Regions from separate parts of the Shewanella sp. GutCb genome, predicted to be linked through region 2. Evidence: riboswitches for the same ligand, from Rfam matches in the RefSeq annotation. Region 2 holds a riboswitch; the other holds the start of a gene.
The links. A riboswitch is a leader RNA that binds a small molecule or an ion and turns the genes downstream of it on or off. The one in region 2 is predicted to bind cobalamin.
Positions count from the first base shown of each region.

Region 1: it holds a riboswitch for cobalamin, as region 2 does, so the genes downstream of both, CXF86_RS00995 (ABC transporter ATP-binding protein) here and CXF86_RS03310 (TonB-dependent receptor domain-containing protein) in region 2, are expected to answer to the same signal.

Region 1 is NZ_PJBL01000001.1:216,268-226,716, reverse strand. Features, by position in the region: gene CXF86_RS01000 (FecCD family ABC transporter permease) at 1-627, opposite strand, end outside; gene CXF86_RS00995 (ABC transporter ATP-binding protein) at 620-1,501, opposite strand; cobalamin riboswitch at 1,575-1,731, opposite strand; gene CXF86_RS00990 (histidine phosphatase family protein) at 1,891-2,526, opposite strand; gene metH (methionine synthase) at 2,771-6,529, shown strand; gene CXF86_RS00980 (hypothetical protein) at 6,670-7,407, opposite strand; gene CXF86_RS00975 (transposase) at 7,851-8,873, shown strand; gene CXF86_RS00970 (YeeE/YedE family protein) at 9,117-10,388, opposite strand.
Region 2 is NZ_PJBL01000003.1:7,938-18,386, reverse strand. Features, by position in the region: gene CXF86_RS03330 (hypothetical protein) at 209-532, shown strand; gene CXF86_RS03325 (tetratricopeptide repeat protein) at 663-1,832, shown strand; gene aroG (3-deoxy-7-phosphoheptulonate synthase AroG) at 2,258-3,307, shown strand; gene CXF86_RS03315 (hypothetical protein) at 3,626-4,273, shown strand; cobalamin riboswitch at 4,602-4,801, shown strand; gene CXF86_RS03310 (TonB-dependent receptor domain-containing protein) at 4,921-6,771, shown strand; tRNA gene CXF86_RS03305 (tRNA-Phe) at 7,027-7,102, opposite strand; gene CXF86_RS03300 (efflux RND transporter permease subunit) at 7,337-9,514, shown strand; gene CXF86_RS03295 (hypothetical protein) at 9,504-10,226, shown strand; gene CXF86_RS03290 (3-oxoacyl-ACP synthase III family protein) at 10,217-10,449, shown strand, end outside.

The DNA of each region.
Region 1 (10,449 bases), on a different contig from region 2:
ACTGGCTTTAGCAAAGCTGCCTAAGCTCCAAAACAGCACCGAAGCGGCAGCTTGAGGGCTTGAAAAATACAGCAACAGACTCGCCATCGCGCCAAACATAAAGGATATCGCCACCCCAGAGAGCAGCATACGCTCAACCTGAGTCGTTAAATTGCGGCCACATAAACTGAGCACCATTAATACCGACAGGCTAGCGCCGATAAATGCGCCCAACGGCAAGCTCAGCCACAATATGCTCTGACTAAAAAGGGTTAGTACCACTACCGCGCCAAATGATGCGCCAGAAGAGATGCCAAATAGATAGGGGTCGGCTAACGGATTACGGGTCACGGTTTGCAGTACGCTGCCGGCAATCGACAATCCTGCCCCCGCAATAAACGCCAATATTACTCGCGGTAATCTCAGTTCCCACACAATGCGTTCGGTCACGCCCATGGAGCCACCCATTCCAAAAATCTTATGGCTGAAGACCTGCAACACATCGCCACTGGTAATACTTGCGGCGCCAAAACTGGTTGCCGCGAACGGGGTGATTAACCCCAGCAACAGCAAGCCAGACAGCAGCAATACATCAAGTGGCTGTTTCCAACCCGTCGCCTGCGGAGCCACTCCTAATGACCTAGGCATCAGTTGTTCCTTTATCTACGGTCACTGAATGAGTCACTGCACTCGCAACGGCTTTTGCTTCAGCGGCCGATATAACGTCACTGCGGGTATAACCATAAAAGTAACTAATCAAAGGATTACCATGTTGCGGATGGGCTTTAACTTCGCAGCACACATCAAATACCTCACCAATACGTTGTTCAGTCAACACCGCTTTGGGCGTCCCTTTTGCCAAGCAGCGGCCCTTATCAAGCAGCAATAACTCATCGCAAAGCGCACTCGCTAAATTGAGATCATGAATAGAGGTGATCACGGTAATATTAAGCGTGTGCAGTAGCTCTAATGTTTGGATTTGATAACGAATATCGAGGTGATTGGTGGGCTCATCTAATATAAGCAGTTGTGGTCGCTGTACTATTGCACGAGCAATTAATGCACGCTGCTTTTCACCGCCAGATAGGCTTTCATACGCTTGATGCGCTTTATGCGTTAAGCCGACTTTAACCAGCGCCTGCGTCACCACTTGGCGATCGCTGGCATTGGTAAATTCAAAGGCGCCCTTATGCGGTGTTAACCCGAGGCTAACCAACTGAGTGGTTGTCATCTCAAAGTGATGTGGCATGTCTTGCAGCACCACGGCAATTTGCTTGGCAAATGCTTTGGCAGATAACACAGAGATATCTTCACCAAACAGCTGAATGTGGCCAGTGGTCGGTTTAATAAAACGATATAGGCAGCGCAGCAGACTCGACTTACCCGCGCCATTAGGGCCAATAATGCCCAGCATCTGCCCTTTCGCTAAACTAAAATTGATGTCAGACAAAATGGCTTGGCCATTTAACTGCCAGCCTAAACCGCTCACTGCCAGTACTGTTTCTAATGCCTGCTTAGACATTGAATAAACCATAAAACATTATTGAATAAACTCCCTTGAGACGCCCGCTCAAGTTGTTATCTAGTGTGAAGTGCTTATCTATCAAAAGTTAGGCTGGTATCTGACTTGAGGGCTAAAATATTGCTCTAGCGCTCATACAGTTGCGGGTACAGTCCGGACTATTAGCTTGTATTGCTTAAACTACCGGTTCCCAATTGATGCGGTTAAGCACCTAACTTGATGACTCGTTCTTAATGACCCACTTAATAAGTGTGTTCTCTAGCGTATTTTTACGCGAGTATCACGCAGTTTACCACGCTCACCCAAATAGTAATTGAACTTGATCAATTACTATTTGGCTGATGGCTCAATTTCCATGCTATTGCATCAAACTTATCCCATATAAGTCGCTATTCCAGCCCCCAATTAAGGCTTAAGTGCCGTTGCTCGCCATCATGCAATACATCAATCACCACGGTTGCGGCATAGGGCAGTTTCAACGCGCTGTAGATCCCCGCGCACTGTTTTAATTGCAACGATTTTGCCATTAAGTGCCTGATCACGCCGCCATGAGTCACTAATACAATCACCTTACCTTGGTGCTGCTCAACGAGTGACCGCCACGCAGTATCAATTCTAGCTTCAAAGACCTGCATCGTCTCGCCATTGGGCGGAGTATGTTGCCAAGGGTTAGCCCAATAAGCATCAAGCTCGCTACTATACTGCTGATAAAGTGCGCTAAAAGATTGGCCATCCCAATCGCCAAAATTGAGCTCCATAAAAGCGGCCTGCTCAATAAAATCGATACCGTACTGCTGTGCAAATATCTTCGCGGGTAAAGCACAACGCAATAGCGGCGAACTGACCACCAGATCCGCTATCTTGTTTTGCGCCGCGACCCCGGTTTTGCTTGTTAACAGCCTCGATATAGCCCTATTTAGCTGCTCTTTTCCGGCTAAATTCAGCATGACGTCGGTATGACCGCGTAAAATATTACCACCTTCACAAGCACCGTGCCGCAGTAAAACCACTCTAGTATTTTGCATTGAAATATTCCACATATTTTATTTATCAGTGACTTACATAAAAAATATCATCAATTCACACTGAAAAACTATCAACTTTTAGTACTTGCACTTCTGACATCGACTCACGTATTATGGACGTCTATACGTATAAATGTCCAAACAAAATAATGTCACGCAAGTATCGCAAATACTTAACTGATAAACACGGACAACGTTTACTGAAATTTATATTTTGCGACTCTGTAATTGGTAGGAATATTCTATGGCAACACGTACCCCAACAACTGCCCCGCATACTCAAGACACGGCTAAAAAAGTGCTAGCGGTGCTAACCCAAAAATTACAGCAAGAGATCCTGCTGCTTGATGGTGCAATGGGCACCATGATCCAAGATCGCAAATTTGAAGAGGAAGACTTTCGCGGCGAACCATTTAAAGACTGGCATTGCGATGTAAAGGGCAACAATGACATGTTGGTGCTCACTCAGTCAGCTGCGATTAAGCAGATCCATAAAGATTATTTATTGGCTGGCTCCGACATCATTGAAACCAATACCTTCAATGCAACCCGTATTGCCATGGCTGACTACGACATGCAGGAGCATTCAGCCGCGATAAACTTAGCCGGAGCGCGCCTTGCCCGAGAAGCGGCCAATGAAGTTGAAGCAGAAACAGGTCGCCAATGTTTTGTGGCGGGTGTACTCGGCCCAACCAACCGCACTTGTTCAATCAGCCCCGATGTCAACGATCCCGGCTACCGTAACGTCAGTTTTGACGAGCTGGTTGAAGCCTATGTTGAATCGATAGATGCCCTCATCGCTGGCGGCGCGGATATCATTATGGTTGAGACCATTTTCGATACCCTTAACGCCAAAGCCGCACTGTTTGCCATTGAAACCGTATACGACACTCAAGGTTTCCGCCTGCCAATCATGATCTCAGGCACCATCACCGATGCATCAGGGCGTACCTTAACCGGACAAACCACCGAAGCCTTTTACAACTCACTGCGCCATGTTAAGCCACTATCGATTGGTCTTAACTGTGCATTAGGGCCAAAAGAGCTGCGCGCTTATGTCGAAGAGCTATCAAAAATCTCTGAATGCTATGTGTCGGCGCACCCTAATGCCGGTCTACCCAACGAATTTGGCGGCTACGATGAAACCCCAGAGCAGATGGCAGAAGTCATTGAAGAGTGGGCTGAAGAGGGCTTTTTAAACATTATTGGCGGTTGCTGCGGCAGCACGCCAGAGCATATCCGCGCTATCCGTGATGCCGTGATTAGGCATGACGCCCGCGTACTACCAGACATCGCAGTGGCTTGCCGTTTATCAGGGCTTGAGCCGCTGACCATTGATGAAAACTCGCTGTTTTTAAACGTCGGTGAGCGTACCAACGTCACTGGTTCTGCCAAATTTTTGCGGCTGATTAAAACTGGCGAATATGAAGAAGCCCTCAGTGTTGCCCGCGAGCAAGTCGAGAGCGGCGCACAGATCATCGATATCAACATGGATGAAGGCATGCTCGATGGTGCCGAGATGATGCACAAATTCCTCAACCTTATCGCCTCTGAGCCCGACATATCACGGGTGCCGATCATGATCGACTCCTCTAAGTGGGAAGTGATTGAAGCCGGGCTTAAGTGTATTCAGGGTAAAGGCATCGTTAATTCCATCTCCCTTAAAGAGGGCGAAGCCAAGTTTATCCAGCAAGCCACCTTAGTCAAACGCTATGGCGCCGCGGCAATTATCATGGCGTTCGATGAACAGGGCCAAGCCGACACTAAAGCGCGTAAAATTGAAATTTGTACCCGCGCCTATCGCGTGCTGGTCGATAAAGTGGGCTTTCCGCCAGAAGATATTATCTTCGACCCCAACATTTTTGCCATCGCCACCGGGATTGAAGAGCACGACAACTACGCCGTCGACTTTATTGAAGCGACAGCCGAAATCAAACGCACCCTGCCCCATGCCATGATCTCCGGCGGTGTGTCGAATGTGTCATTCTCGTTCAGGGGTAACAATCCAGTGCGCGAAGCCATTCACGCCGTGTTCCTCTATCACGCTATTCAAGCGGGCATGGACATGGGGATTGTTAACGCCGGTCAGCTGGCAATTTATGATGATATTGATCCCGAGTTAAAGGAGAGAGTCGAGGCCATAGTGCAAAACCTACCTTGCACTGCACTCGATGCCAACGGTGAACTGACCAACAACACCGAACTGCTGTTAGAAGTTGCCGAAAAGTTTCGTGGTGACGGTAGCCAAGTCGCTAAGAAAGAAGATTTAGAGTGGCGTAGCTGGGACGTGAACAAACGTCTGTCTCATGCGCTGGTTAAAGGCATTACTGACTTTATCGATGAAGACACCGAAGAGGCTCGAGCCGCTGCCACGCGCCCACTGGATGTCATTGAAGGTGCCTTGATGGACGGCATGAACGTGGTTGGCGACCTGTTTGGCTCCGGCAAGATGTTCCTGCCACAAGTGGTCAAATCTGCCCGCGTAATGAAAAAAGCAGTCGCGTACCTTAACCCCTATATCGAACTCGAGAAAACCCCTGGGCAGTCAAACGGTAAGATCTTAATGGTCACCGTAAAAGGTGATGTGCACGATATCGGCAAGAACATTGTCGGCGTGGTATTAGCCTGTAACGGCTATGAAGTCATTGATTTAGGCGTAATGGTGCCGGTTGAGAAGATCATCGATGTCGCCGTGCGTGAAAACGTCGACATCATCGGCATGTCAGGGCTCATTACCCCGAGTCTCGACGAAATGGTGCATAACGTTAAAGCCTTCCATAAAGCGGGCTTAACCATACCGTCGATTATTGGTGGCGCAACTTGCTCTAAAATCCATACTGCGGTCAAGATTGCGCCGCATGCACCGACAGGCGCCATCTATATCGCCGATGCTTCACGCGCCGTGCCTATGGTGTCGAAGCTGATTAATAACCAAACGCGTCAAGCCACTATCGACGCGGCGTATCAAGAATATGACGTGATGCGCGAAAAGCGCCTGTCACAAACCAAACGTAAGATCATCACCTCCATTGAAGCGGCGCGTGAAAATCGCTGTCAGCATGACTGGGAAAACTACACCCCGTTTGTGCCTAACGTCCTTGGCCGTCAAGTGTTTGATGACTATCCGTTAGAGGATTTAGTGGCACGTATCGACTGGACGCCATTTTTCCGCAGCTGGGAGTTACACGGTCATTTCCCGCAAATATTAACCGATAAGGTGGTTGGCGAAGAGGCGACTAAGCTATTTGCCGATGGCAAAGCCATGCTTAAACAGATCATCGATGAAAAGTGGCTCACCGCTAAAGCGGTTATCGGCCTGTTTCCAGCCAATACCGTTAACCATGACGACATTGAACTTTACACCGATGAGACGCGCACCGAGCTTGAGCTAACCACTCATCACCTGCGGATGCAGATTGAACGCGTCGGCAACGACAACTTCTGTCTGTCTGACTTTGTCGCGCCAAAAGACAGCGGCGTGGCCGATTACATGGGCGGCTTTGCCGTCACGACAGGTCATGGCATTGACGAGCATGTCGCCCGTTTTGAAGCAGATCACGATGACTACAGCGCCATCATGCTCAAATGCTTGGCTGACCGTTTAGCCGAAGCCTTTGCCGAGCGTATGCATGAGCGAGTACGTAAAGAGTTTTGGGGTTATGCAAGCGACGAGGTACTCGATAACGAGTCGCTTATTCGTGAAAAGTACAAAGGTATTCGTCCTGCACCAGGCTACCCCGCTTGCCCAGATCACACTGAGAAAGGCTTGCTGTGGGATTTACTCAAGCCTGACGAGACTATCAACCTTAACATCACCGAAAGCTATGCCATGTTCCCAACCGCAGCGGTATCGGGTTGGTACTTTGCCCATCCTAAGTCGCGTTACTTTGGCGTGACCAATATTGGCCGCGATCAGGTTGAGGATTATGCTGAGCGTAAGGGGATGAGTATTGAGGATACGGAGAGGTGGTTGGCACCAGTGTTGGATTATGATCCAGAGTAATTTCGGAGCGAGTCTAGAACCTCAAAGCAACCCGTTTGCTATGGGGCTCTAGGCTAGCAATAAACGCCCTCACATCATCACTTCTCCTGCATACGAAATCCACTAAGGAAAAACCTAGCTATGCACTCCTGCGCCATAAACTAAGAAAAGTTACTCATGCAAGAGTCAATTTTCAAAGAGGTATTATTAGTTAATAGTAGTGCCTTATATTGATTAATATTTCTTTCAACTTGATGCAGTAATCCTTCGGCTCCTTTTGCTGCCGAACTCTCATAAACCAAAGGTACCATCGTGAGTTCATGAGCCTGCGTCTGTGCATCGATGAACTGCAGCTGAGACCAAAATAAATTCGAAATCAGGTGAAAAAGGCAGCTACCGATACCAAGATGACGGAACTCCGGTACGACGTAGGCATACAATAAATAGCAGCAAACACCAACATGCCTCTCATCACTGGGTTGACCATCCGTATACCAAGAGTCGAGCAAGCCAACATTAAAGGTCACAAATGCCACTGGTGTTTGCTTCTTCTCCTCTAAAAAAGCCACTAATTGATATTGTCTTTGATGCCTATTTCGCGATATAGGGTTAACAGATACAAGATTTTTAAATATCTCATGGCTGACTAATTGGTTATCTTTACTTTTGGCACAAAAATACCGTTGTAAGTCAGCAATATCGGTATGAAGTGGAGCATCATAAACACTCACACAAGGGATATTTGATAATTCATCACCCCTAGCTGAGGGCGGAGCCTGAAGGCGTAAGTCTTTTTCAGCTAATGTTTGGACGAAGCCACCCTGTAGCTGAAATTGGCTAAAATCATCAAGTAAATGAAGTAAGGGGAATAGCTCTACCTTACTTTTGTTAGAAGTCATATACAGCTCCAATTAATAAACTTGTTGTTTGTATCAGGCTTATCAGTTGATAAATTAACTATCGTCTTTATTCGTTATAAAAACGTCAGGTTAAACACAAACAACACACTTCATAAACTGCTTATTCAATAACTATAGGTACAATTTAATTTCCTGTAAAACCCTTCACCCCTTATTGGATAGGGGCTGCGAGTTCAAATATCATCAAGCTATTGTAAATAAAGATGACTATCACCTTTAGTGTTCTGCTGTATAAATAAAATAAAATATCAGTAGCATAATATTTCGCCGTAAACTCCTCAGTTCAAATTATCAAGCCGTGTTGTGATACCAATTATCAGAAAAGACACAAAAGACAGGACAGCCATATCTTTTGTACTTTAAACCATCCTCTACTAGGCTTTAATGACCGAACTGGTACTGCCTAGTGAAGGATTGTCATTATGACCTCCGCAAGAAGAACCCTAATAGATGCTGAAACGACGCCTTTTTATCACATCATTAATCGTTGTGTCAGACGAGCCTATCTCTGCGGTGAAGATAAAGTCTCGGGTAAGAGCTTCGAGCATAGGCGGGGTTGGATTATTGATAAAATTAAAGCGCTTTCAAACATCTTTTGTATTGATATATGCGCTTATGCCGTAATGAACAATCACTACCATTTAGTGCTTAAGATTGACGTTGATAAAGCCAAGTCTTTGAGTCACCGCGAAGTCATTACTCGGTGGTGTCAGGTGACCAAAGGTCATGATGTAGCGACTAAGTATTTGAATGGTGACACCTTGATTGAAGGGGAACGTATGCTCCTTGATGGCTTACTTGCTGAGTGGCATGAGCGTTTATCTAGCATTTCTTGGTTTATGAGGTGCCTAAATGAAGAGATAGCCCGCAGGGCAAATCGAGAAGATGAGTGTAAAGGCGCTTTCTGGGAGGGACGTTTCAAATCTCAAGCCTTACTCGATGAACAAGCACTGCTAGCATGCATGATGTATGTTGATTTAAACCCCATCAGAGCAGGGATTGCTGATAGCGTGCAAACCTCTGACTTCACCTCAATCCAAGAGCGAATGACAGAACTTAATACGACCGAGACAGACTCTGCAAAGCACTCAGAACATTCAAATGAGCAATCATTAAAGCCCCTCGCCGAATTTAATGGTTCAACCCACCTTACAACTCAATCAGGTATTCCATTTCACTTTTGTGATTATCTGGAACTTATCGATTGGACTGGCAAAGCTATCAGACCAGATAAGAGAGGGTTTATAGACTCAAGTCGCCCTAAACTACTCGATTGTCTAGGTATCTCACCTGATACCTGGATAACGTCAGCGAAAGAGTTTCGTCGTCAATACAGTGGTATTAGCGGTCGTTGGGACGCGATGTGTGAGTTTAAAAGGCAGCATCAAAACGGGAAGTGGTGTAAAGGAAAGGCCTATAGCAATGCACTACATCCATTACCCTGAATTACAATCAAAGTGAAAGACGAACAGTCATATCTTCTGCCTTTGTCACATGCTCTTCCTAGCGAATCGCTTTTGCATGATGTGTAACAAAGAGAAAGAATATTCTTACCACGAAGCACTGTCCTTTCGAAAAGGCAAGATGGCATTCGAGCCGTTTACTCCTCCCCTATCCATATCTTTAATGGTTGATGATTCAGCCTGCTTCATCAACCATTAATATACTTCAATAGCACTCTAACGATGTTACTTCATCACTGCTTGTTGGAAACGGTTGCCTGCGATAGCACCACCAATCATTACCAGTAAATATACCCATCCAGATAATGAGAAGTTAGCAATAGGGGTGAACAATGCTCCGACATTACAGCCATTGGCAAAACGAGTACCAAATCCCATTAATAATCCACCTAAAGCAAAAAGCGCCAGCTGTTTAGCGGAGTGGTTTAGAGTAAATGAAAACTTAAATTTCCCCATAAACAACACCGCAATTAAGGTGCCTAATAAAATCGCAAAGTTTTGCACTGACACGCCATGTTCAAAAAACGGCGTGGTGAACATCGCCTCTGGTCGCTGGCTTATCTCGGTAATGGTGTTTAATTCAACCCCAAACAACATCAATCCCTTTGCAAACCAAATACCAAAGGGTGTCGATGCTCCCCAGCCTGCGCCGGTACTTGCCATCATGATGCCAAAGATAACCGCGATGACTAACGCGGTGGTGCGCATTTGCCAGAGGTTAGCGAACCAGTTTTGATATGTTTTACGGCTGAATAATGTGAATGAGTTATCTTCGCCATTTTGATTACTTTGCCGTTGAATATTCTGTCGCTCAATTTCACCCGACACACCTAAATATGAGCCATTGCGACGACGATAGTTTTCATACTTTTTGGCAATAACCACTACGCTTAACGCTAAAAATAGGGTCACTAATATAGACATGAAATAACCATTCAGCGGTGTACCAGCAAACAAGTCCGGTAAAAACACGCCTTTACCTTGATAGCTTGCTGATGAAAACCACGAATCGGTTATCCAGCTTTGGCTGCTTTGTAATGGAAAGCCAAAGAAGACGCCGGCACCAAAAAACACCAGTGTCGTTGCAGCTCTTGGGACATCACTGACAAACTCCACCATCATGCCGGTTGCGCAGCAGCTTGATAAGCTCATGCCTGCGCCAAACATGATGCCGCCAATAAGCAGCCCTGCATTGATAGGATTAATCCATAAATCATAGTGCTGGCTGCCAGCATTAAGCAGTAAACCGGCATTGATGATTGCTGTAATGACAAACATAAACATTAGGGTTTGCAGTAACTGCGTTGAACCACGGCGGTAAGCTCGGTTAATACTACCGGCAAAACCAACGGCGCCTTTGGCTAAGGCAAAGCCTAAACTGAGCCCTAATAACAAGCGTAAAAAGAGCCCGTCATTGGCTAATTGAGTCGCGCCAACCACTAACGTCAACAGTAAAATTGTTACGGCCATCACCGCTTGATTCTTATTTATAACCACAACACTAACCAACTATATTTAATAACAAATCTCAAACAAAAAACAAACAAAACGTTATATT
Region 2 (10,449 bases):
TGCAGTGACGATATTGCTAACAAGCAGGGCTTATGCCCTGCTTTTTTATTTGAGAGAAGCATTAACACCTCTAAGCTATTTCATGATCTGCGGCTAATGTTCTGCTAATAATGGTTTGGGATTAATGTCTGAGACTTAATGGAATTGGGCTGGTTAACGGTATACGATGAGCTAATACTGGCTTCTACTATTATTGGGTCGTTATCGGATGAATAAAGTGTTCAACATTAGTCTATTGCTACTATTTACCACCAGTTTACCCGCGGTTGCTGGACAGGTTGTAGTGCGTAAATCTAGCGAGCCATTTGATGCGTTTGCAGTGCGCGATCAAGTGTTGGCTGACCATGAGTGGCAAGAAGCGCTCAGGTTTCAACAGCAAATAAAAATCTTACAAGCACTGCCTATGGGCTGCTTGCCTGTTGCTATTCCTTATCGCCATTTCACTTGTAGTGGCCAGTTCTACAGGCCTTATGAATATCAAAATAAACAGCTCTACATTGAAATAGAACCGCCGCAGGCGGTTACCCCCTAAGCTTGCTAGGGCAGTTGATTGCTTTACTGAATGAGTCGTACTTTTGATTTACGCTTTGTAACGTTTTTTGCCGAACGGACTCGTTTTTCCAACTATGCTTAAAGGTATGATTTTTTGCGTTGAGAGCGTTATGAAATTCATTTCTTTAGCACTATTGTTCTCCCTGCTCATTTTACTGCAAGGTTGCAGTTCGACCCATGAGTCAAGCCATCAATATGCGCTTGAAAGCTATTATCATGATGAGCATTTTACGCGAGTGAACGATCTTCCTGCTGTAGAAAGCCTATTTGCCTTATCTGTTAGTGATATAACCAGTGTACGCAATGACCTCAATAGGGCGAGATTGTCAAAATCGAGCAATGTCATGCGCCACCAGTGGTTAGCTAATTATATCAATGCCCAAGATGGCGGCTTTCGTTATGCTGATAATCTGACTCGTTCAGCAAGCGATACATTTGGCGATCGAGAGGGCAACTGTTTATCTTTGGTGTTATTAACCGCGGCGATAGCCCAGGAACTGGATATTAGAGTCGAATATCAGGAGATTGATATCCCGCCCGTTTGGGATAAGCAAGGGGGATTCTATCTAGTGAATGGACACATTAATTTGAAACTGTTGCCGCAAGAAAGAGGCAATGTACTGAATGTTTCTGCAGGTGCTATCCAGATAGATTTTTTACCCGAACGTGCTATGCAAGGCTACGATAAACGTAGAGTGAGCCAATCTATGGTCGCTTCAATGTTTTATAATAATGTGGCTGCCGAAGCGCTGGTGCAAGGGGAGTATGACAAAGCTTACGGCTTGCTTAAATTAAGCTTACAGCAGGATAATCAGTTTTTACCTGCTATCAACACCTTGGCTGTTTTGTATCGATATAGAGGATTAAATGCGGAAGCTGAAGCATTGTATAAGTTGGCGTTGAACATCAACCCTGACGATATGAATGCGTTGTATAACTACGCGATTATTTTAGCCGAGCAAGATAGGCTTGATGAATGGGCGGGAGTGCACAAAGTCTTGGAACTTGCTCGTATTCGTAACCCGTATTATTACTATGGTATGGCGCAACAAGCGTATTTTGATAAAGAGTATCAAGCGGCATTGAACTGGTATCAACGTGCGATTGATAAAGCGGATTATCGCCATGAATTCTACTTCGGACTGTCAAGAACCTATTGGGCTACGGGGGACGAGCGTAGAGCAGAAGCTAACATGAAAAAAGCGTTGGCCTTGACCAATGACAGTAATAATAAGCGCCGCTACCAATCAAAGCTGCATGCTATTCAAGGTCACGACTAAACTGAGCCAGCTGTATGCATGCACATAATGGTATTGCTATAAATTTATCTATGCAAACTGCTATCAGCCGCAACCATATCGGATTTTTGCTTACTTTTGTCAATCTTAGCGCTTTAAGCGATGTCATCATCCTACAGACCATGGAGTTGCTCTGCGTCTAGCGTTGTGGTGCTGCCCTTGAATGCATTATTGCGAATAGGAATAAGTTATATAATGTTTACTAAGTGTTAAATACTGATTGTGCGCCTGAAGTTAGTGCGGATTATTTTTAGTAAACCAATCTAAAACAAGTAGTTAAATTTATTTATTGTTATTTTTACTAACTTGATTGCAATGTGAGTAGATACTGGGATAAATTGAACTCAGTATCGCAATTGAGAGTTATGTTTTCATATATCACACGCTAGACGGAGCGCAGTATTACCATGTATTACAAAAATGATGATGTTCGAATTAATAAGATTAAAGAGTTGTTACCTCCAATTGCTATTTTGGAGCGATTTCCAGCAACAGAGAACGCATCAGCGACCGTATTTAATGCGCGTGAAAGCATCCACAATATTCTGGCTAAAAAAGATGATCGCTTATTAGTGGTTATTGGCCCATGCTCTATTCATGATCCTATTGCTGCGGTTGAATACGGTAAACGTCTTGTGGAGTTACGTAAGCAATATAAAGATCAATTAGAGATCGTTATGCGAGTCTATTTTGAAAAGCCTCGTACTACCGTTGGCTGGAAAGGTCTCATCAACGATCCAAACATGGATAACAGCTTTAAGTTAAATGATGGCCTGCGCACAGCACGCAAGCTATTGCTCGACTTGAATGATATGGGCTTACCTGCAGCGGGTGAGTTTCTTGATATGATCACGCCACAGTATGTTGCTGATTTAATGTGTTGGGGCGCCATTGGCGCACGTACCACGGAATCACAGGTACATAGAGAGCTAGCTTCTGGTCTTTCAAGCCCTGTTGGATTTAAAAATGGCACCGATGGCACGATTAAAGTCGCTATTGATGCGATTGGCGCAGCCAATGCTCCACACCATTTTTTATCGGTGACTAAATTCGGTCATTCAGCGATTGTTGAAACTAAGGGTAACCCTGATTGCCATATCATTTTGCGCGGTGGTAAAGAGCCAAATTATAGTGCTGCACATGTGGTTGAAATAAATAAGCAGTTAGATAAAGCCGGCCTACCTAACAATATAATGATCGACTTTAGCCATGCTAATAGCTGTAAGCAGTTTGCATTGCAGATGTCGGTTGCTGATGATGTTGCTGGCCAAGTCAGTGCGGGTGATACGTCAATATTTGGTGTGATGGTTGAAAGTAACTTGGTTGAAGGTCGTCAAGATCCAGTAGAAGGCGAACCGCTTTGTTATGGTCAGAGCGTCACAGATGCTTGCATTGGTTGGGATGATACCGAAAAAATGCTCAGCGTATTGAATCAGAGTGTTATCAACCGCCGATAACGGGTGCGTTAATTTTTTATCGCTGATATAAACCTAGTGTTCGCACTAGGTTTTTTTATGGCTGGCTTTTGGCATGGTTAAATCATACTTATTGCTATTGGGCGGTGTTAGCGGTGAGGCTGACGTTGCTATTTAGGCTGATAATGGGGGGAGTTTGGTCGTAGTCTGCTTAACCGGCATTGCTCATAACGGCAGAGTTACTGGCAGTGATGCTACCGAACGATTATTTTTGTTGAAAATCCTCTTTTATGTACCACTTTACGTTGATAAACGATAGAATGTTGCGCAATTAATACCCTAAACAAGGATTGTAAAGGTATGAAAGCAAGTCAGCTTCGGTGCTGGGTTTCCTATTCAGTACTTTTCTATTTCAGTTTTTCGCAAAGTCTTTATGCATCCGACGATGTAGATGTGGCGATCGACAAAATAGCCAAACGCCTGCCTATTTTTAGTCAAAAACTGAGTTTTTACCTACCACATGATTGGAAATTAGCTTTTTCTCAGTCAGAGGATGGCATGTTTACAGCTGAATTTTTACCTAAAAACGAACAGTTACGAAACTGGTCTTCTATGGTGTGTATTCAAGGTTTTAAAGATTTGTCTGCCAATATAGAGCCTAGCGATTTTCTCGATACGATGGCGGAGGCTTATCGAGATAACTGCTATGGCGACGTGTTATATGAACGTGTAGATGACGAATTCATTGATGGCCATCAGACGGCAAGTGCCATTATGGGCTGTACTCGAATGCCCAACACGCACCTTAATGGGTTACAAGCTAACGTTTATAAAGCGCTAGAACACTTAGGTGAAATTGGCCATTACACTGCAGTAAAAGGCGAAAATGACCTGTACCTTATTCATAAGTCTATGAGAGGGGAGGAGTTCACTTCAACATCTGCACCGGTTGAAAGAGCTAACTATCGTGAGTTCATGTCTGCGATAACGCCCTTCAAATTAAATTAACGCATTAGGCGCTTAGTCGTACTTTTGTACTGGGGTTAGCTTTTCAATTATCAGGTCTTAATTATAAATAATACGTCCCGTCTTACGTTTGAGCCATTTGTCACTGTTAGAGTTAAACATAAATGGCTCAAACTAAAGTATTAGCGAGCATTTTTGGTTAAGCCGGCCCCTTTTCGTTATCTGCAGATTTTCTCGGTTGAACATTTGTAATCTAAGCTAGAACAAATCGCTTTTTGATAAGTTAGACATTTAACCGTATAGACGTCTATAATGCGCGCACAAAGCGGTAACCTAAGGTTATTGCAGTGTAACAACAATTAAAAATAACTAACTAGTCAACTTTATTGGTGCCTTAACTTTCAGCTTAAATGTTGAGTAAGGATAATCGGGAAGTCAGTTAAATTCTGACACTGCCCCCGCAACGGTGAATGGTGAGAGACAGGCGTATTAAAGCTTGTATTCGCATATCGATACTTAAATCGATATAGAACCTAAGTCCGGAGACCGGCCTGTAAAGTGATTTCGATGATTTCGGCGGGCAGATCTCGAAGTGCGGCAGTGTGCAAATGTAGCGATGGAGTTTTAGCGCTTAACTATTTGTCATTCCGTGACGCATTGCCCCGTTTTCCTTTAGGAGTCAAGGGCAAATGGGTATCAAACCATCTAAAATTGCGTTGCTTATCAGCGGCGTATTCAGCTTAACTGCATTGCCTGTACTGGCAGCAGAATCCAGCCAACAACTTGTCGTTGACGAAACGATCACTGTCACCGGTGCACGTTTTGACAGAACGACTGATCAGCAACTTACCGTCATTAATACCATTGAACGTGAAGAGATAGAGCGTCTGAATCCCAAATCTATTGCAGACGTTTTAGAAATTCTGCCGGGCGTAAGCGTCACGCGTAATGGTGGAGCGGGTCAAACCACTTCAGTTAGCATTCGTGGTAGTAACTCAAGTCATGTCTTAGTTATTGTTGATGGTGTCAAAGTGGGCTCAGCGACACTTGGCTCGGTTAGCTTCAACAGCATATCGCCAGAAAATATTGAGCGTATAGAAGTCTTAAAAGGACCTAGAGCCTCTGTTTGGGGCAGTGATGCCATTGGCGGCGTGATTCAAATATTTACTCGCCAACTTAAAAGCGGCGAAGGCTTTGTTGGTGCTGAGTACGGTACTAATGATTATCTTCGTGGCTCAGCTGGTTTTGGAATGGAGCACGGGGAGGGCAGTAGCACACTAGTTGTAAGTCGTGAGCAATCAAATGGCTATGATGTTTATGACGGTGCAGAATCTGAAAATGATGCTGATGGTTACGACCGTACCTCTATATCACTTAAAGGTTCACAATTACTTAGCCAGCAGTGGCAGGCACTCTGGAGCGGTCAATACGACAGAGGCAACAATCAATTTGATGATATTTATGGCAGTGGTGGTGTGGATGAGTCTGATTATGCCAATTACCTTTGGAATTTAGGTACGCAATATACTGGCGGAAAATATACCAGTAAGTTGACGTTTAGCCAGTCTCGAGATTATAACGAGAACTTCCGTGGTGATAACGTGGCTGCCGGAATTGCCAAATATGAAACTAAGCGTAAGCAAGTGAATTGGAGCTATCAATACCTCGTTGGAAATGGCTTGAACTTAAGCGGTGGCGTTGATTGGTCAAATGAAGCCGTGCTTGGTGATTACGCGCAAAATGACCGCGACATCGTTGGTGCTTATCTGTTGGTTGAGAAGCAATGGCAGAAGCTACTTGCTGAAGTCGCAGTTCGTTATGATGACGTAGAAAATGTCGATAGCGAAACGACTTATAACCTAAGTCTGGCTTACCAGTTTACTGAACAATGGCGTTTGTCGGCGACAACCGGCACAGCGTTTAAGGTGCCAACGTTTAATGACCTGTACTGGCCTGGTTCAGGTAATCCTGAACTGTTGTCAGAAACATCTGAAAGTTATGATATGACCTTGAACTATCGACGTAATGATGTTCAAGCTTATGTCAGCTTCTTCAAGAACGACATCGATAACCTAATTGCTTGGGCTCCTACGGGGATCATTGGCGATAACGGTTGGGAGATCTGGAAACCTGCTAATGTTAACAATGCCGAAATCACTGGCGCTGAATTTTTTACTAAGTTTGGCTTGTTTGGCCTAGAGCATCAGTTAGCGTATACCTATTTAGATACTGAAGATAAAGCGACTGAAAAGGCACTTACTGGCCGTAGCGAGAATGAGTTTAACTATTCGTTGAGTTATCAATGGCAAGATTTTGATCTGTTGGCTAACTATCATTATCAAGGCAAGCGATACGCAGGCTACGACCAATACTTGGACGCATATCATCAGTTAGATCTGGGGCTAGGGTATAAGGTGACTGATAATTGGCAGCTGCGTTTAAAAGCCAATAATGTGTTTGATGAAGAGATTGTCTCAGTGGCAAACTACTTCAGCCCTGGAAAAGAAGTCTTCTTCAGCGTGAGTTACAACGCGCTGTAATAGAGCGTGCAGTAGAAGCTCAGCCAGAGCTAAGTAAAATAAAGCCAGTCATCAAGGTGACTGGCTTTTTTGTATCTGCAGCTCGTGGTGAGTCTAGCGCTACCTGAGTCCGGCATACCGGTTTTGAGGCTGGGTTGGTTGTGTTTCAAATGGCAGATGCAAAAAAACCTCGCTAGGCGAGGTTTCATGTTGAGTACTTAAGGTCTTACTTGCCTTAGACTCTGGTCTAAATGTTGCTACACCTAAACTAAATATTGGTGCCCGAACCCGGAATCGAACCAGGGACACGAGGATTTTCAATCCTCTGCTCTACCGACTGAGCTATTCGGGCAACGGCGCTATTAAAAGGCTTTTACTGATTTGAGTCAACTATTTTTTGCTAAATGGTGCTTTCTTTTGTTCGCACGTTGAATTATCCAGCGTTTAGCTGCAGAACTAAGCAATTCATTGCAATGGATCACTTTGGTAGCGTTACGACGAAGTAATGTTAAATTTGTGTGAATTTATTAGGCCTTTCCACGGTCTTGTCTTTATACAGAGAAAAAGATCAACGAGGAGAAATTGTTTGGGGCTTCACATTCGAACTGTTTGGACTATTCAGCGCCATCCATTAGGACTGTTTGTCAGTATCATTTTGTTGATCCTGCTCTCTTTGTTAGGTCTGCATAGACTCAACCTCGATGTTAACTTTAGTGATTACTTCTCACCAACCGATCCTCGGTTTGTAGCGTTTAACCAGATGAACGATAGTTTCGAACGCCACGACCAATTATGGCTACTACTTGAAAGTAAGCAAGATTGGCGAGAAGGGGAGCTTACTGAACCTCTTCTCACCTTTATAGAACAGTTAAAAGGCAATCCAAATGTATTAAGTGTTCAGGGCTACAATCAGTTTCTTCAAGGTGATGCTAGCGCGGATAAGATACTTAATTATAAAAAACATCCACGCCTAACATCAGTTTTATCGGAAAATGGCCAAGCCATACTATTGCAGCTAAAACTAAACGAGGCACAGTCTAAATCCTTTGCTACGCGCAGTGTGTGGTTGATGAGCACACTTGATGAAATCGATGCTGCAACAAGTGCTTTCTGGCTGCCAATGAATGTAAATAGTTATCTCAACGGCACGCATGCCTTAAATTGGCAATATGCCAAAGTGCTACGTCATGACTTACTTTGGTTTGCACCCTCGTTATTGGGTATTATCTTTTTGATGGCAGCGCTTTTTATCAGGCAAAAAGTGTGGATTACTGCGTTATGTCTTAATAGCGTTATAACCCTTATTTTGACCTTAGGCATAGCGGCTTGGTTAAAGCTAACATTGGCTGCGATAAGCGCCTTTGTCCCTGTGATTATTGTGACACTGGCTTTGGCGTATGCATCTCATCTCTATTTTGCTTGGCGGCGTGCAATCAACTTAGGTAAGTCAAATACTCAAGCACTTGAGCACAGCGTTAGCGTCAATCAAGCGCCACTATTTTACTCTACCTTGACTACCATATTGGGTTTCTGCTTATTAATGTTTAGCCCATCGCCACCCATACAGAGCTTTGGTTTATTGGTAGCATTTGCGGTTTTGTGTAATTACCTATTAAGCCTAACCACATTAATCTACTTTGCTGGTTTTTCTAAGCCCACTAAACAGACTGAAATGAACTTTGGTTCAGTACTATCACTCGCCAAATATAATGTAAAAAGACCCAATGCTGTAATACTTGGGATTGTATTGCTTAGTGTTCTCTCACTGATAAGCGTATCCAAGCTAACCCTCAATGATGACCCCTTAGGTTACTTCGAATCGAATAACTCCTTCACAGTATCTAGTCAAAAAATGCGACAGTACTTTGCGGGGATCAACTTACAACACTATGTTGTTAGTAGTAAAGCAGGTGCTCAGCTTGATAAAGTTGAATTGGCTTTTATTTATAAATTTGCTCGTTATCTAAAAGCACAACCTGAGGTTAATAAGGTTCAGCATCTGGGTGATTGGATCAAAAGTACCGGTATGGGGCAGAACCAGTTTAAGCGTTTATTAACTGAAAAATCAGTCGTGCAATTACGCTTACAAAGCGAACTAAATAAGCGCAAGAATGCCAGCTTAGTGACCTTGTATCTAGTGCCAATGACAGCGATGGAGTTGGTGGTATTTGAAACTAAAGTGAATACTTGGTTAGCAAGCAATGCTCAAAATATTGATGTCAGCCCGTCTCTTGGCAGTAATTTATTGTTTGCCCATCTCAGTATCGACAATGCTAATAATATGCTGATTTCATTCGGTGTGGCGTTACTTGCGCTAGCGGCGCTGCTCAGTATATTGAAACGCTCGTTAGTCTTTGGCTTGATGGGACTATTACTTAATTTTTTACCCTTACTGTGGGTGTTTGCTCTATGGCAACTAAATGGTGGTTTTATCAGCCTCGGTACCGCGGTTGTATTGGGGATGATGCTGGGCGTTATTGTCGACGATACTTTGCATTTGATGCTTAGATTGCCCAGTAAAGATTGCGGTGACAGTGACACTACTGTGATGTGGGATGCATTCAGCAAAGTCTTACCCGTGATCACCTTTACCACGCTTGCCATCGCCTTGGGGTTTTCTATCGGGTTAATGTCTGATTTTGCGCCTATCTCACAACTGAGTTTGCTCTCTTGTTTGGTGGTGCTATTTGCTTGGGGCTTTGATGTTTTGATGTTACCTGTGCTTTACCAGCGCTGGATATTAAGGAGAAAGCATGCAGACTAAGGTACTTACTCGCTGTTTTCCGATTAAGCCTGTTACAGGGGCTAATACAGCTTTGACTGCAAATAGTCAGCGGATCATGTGTTGGCTCGGAGATACTCAACACAAGCCAGTGCAATTTAGCGATACTCAAACAGATGCAATGAGTCGCCTATTACCCTTATTACTGTGCGGTGAACAGTCGGCACAGTTAGTTTTTAACAGTGAGATCAATCGTTTAGCCGCAGAGCAGCAGCATTCTTTAGTGGTCTGCTTACAAGATGTCGAAGCCGACGAGCATCGTCATGATATTGCACTGCAACAGGTAGCGCATTCATTGAGTGAATTGCCCGAGTTCACTCAAGTGCAAAGAAAAGCAAAACGCTTTTATGCGCATCTGGGGCGGGTGAGTACTTACAGTGAACATTTTGTCCGAATTGCCATATTAGATACCTGTGTCACCCATATTATGCAAGCGTTTGAACATTGTCATTTAGGCGAGGAACATCGCTTTTCTCAATTGTGTGGCCTCATTAAGAAAGATGAAGCAAAGCATGTCTACGTTAGCCGTAAACACGCGATAGCACTTGGAGCAACGTTGAATCAATTTTCCCATCAGCATGAGTACGTCGTGGGTGATTTGATGACGTTACTGCAGACTCAAGGCGATGCATTTGAGTCAATGGGGGTCTGTTTGGATAGACTTAATCAAAAACTGGAGGCTAAATGGCGGTAAAATTTGCAAAGCATTCGCTGTGTTTAAAAGGGATCGCTCACGCTTTGCCTCATACCAACATTAGTAACGAACTGCTGCTTGAAAAGCTCAAGTATCAATGTGGCTTACTAACTGCGAGAAAAGCTAAAGCAATTGCTCGCAGAATTGGCATACAGGGGCGACATTTAACCCGCAATCTTGATACCGCGACCAGTGCGCCGTCACCGACGAGTATCGAGCTGAG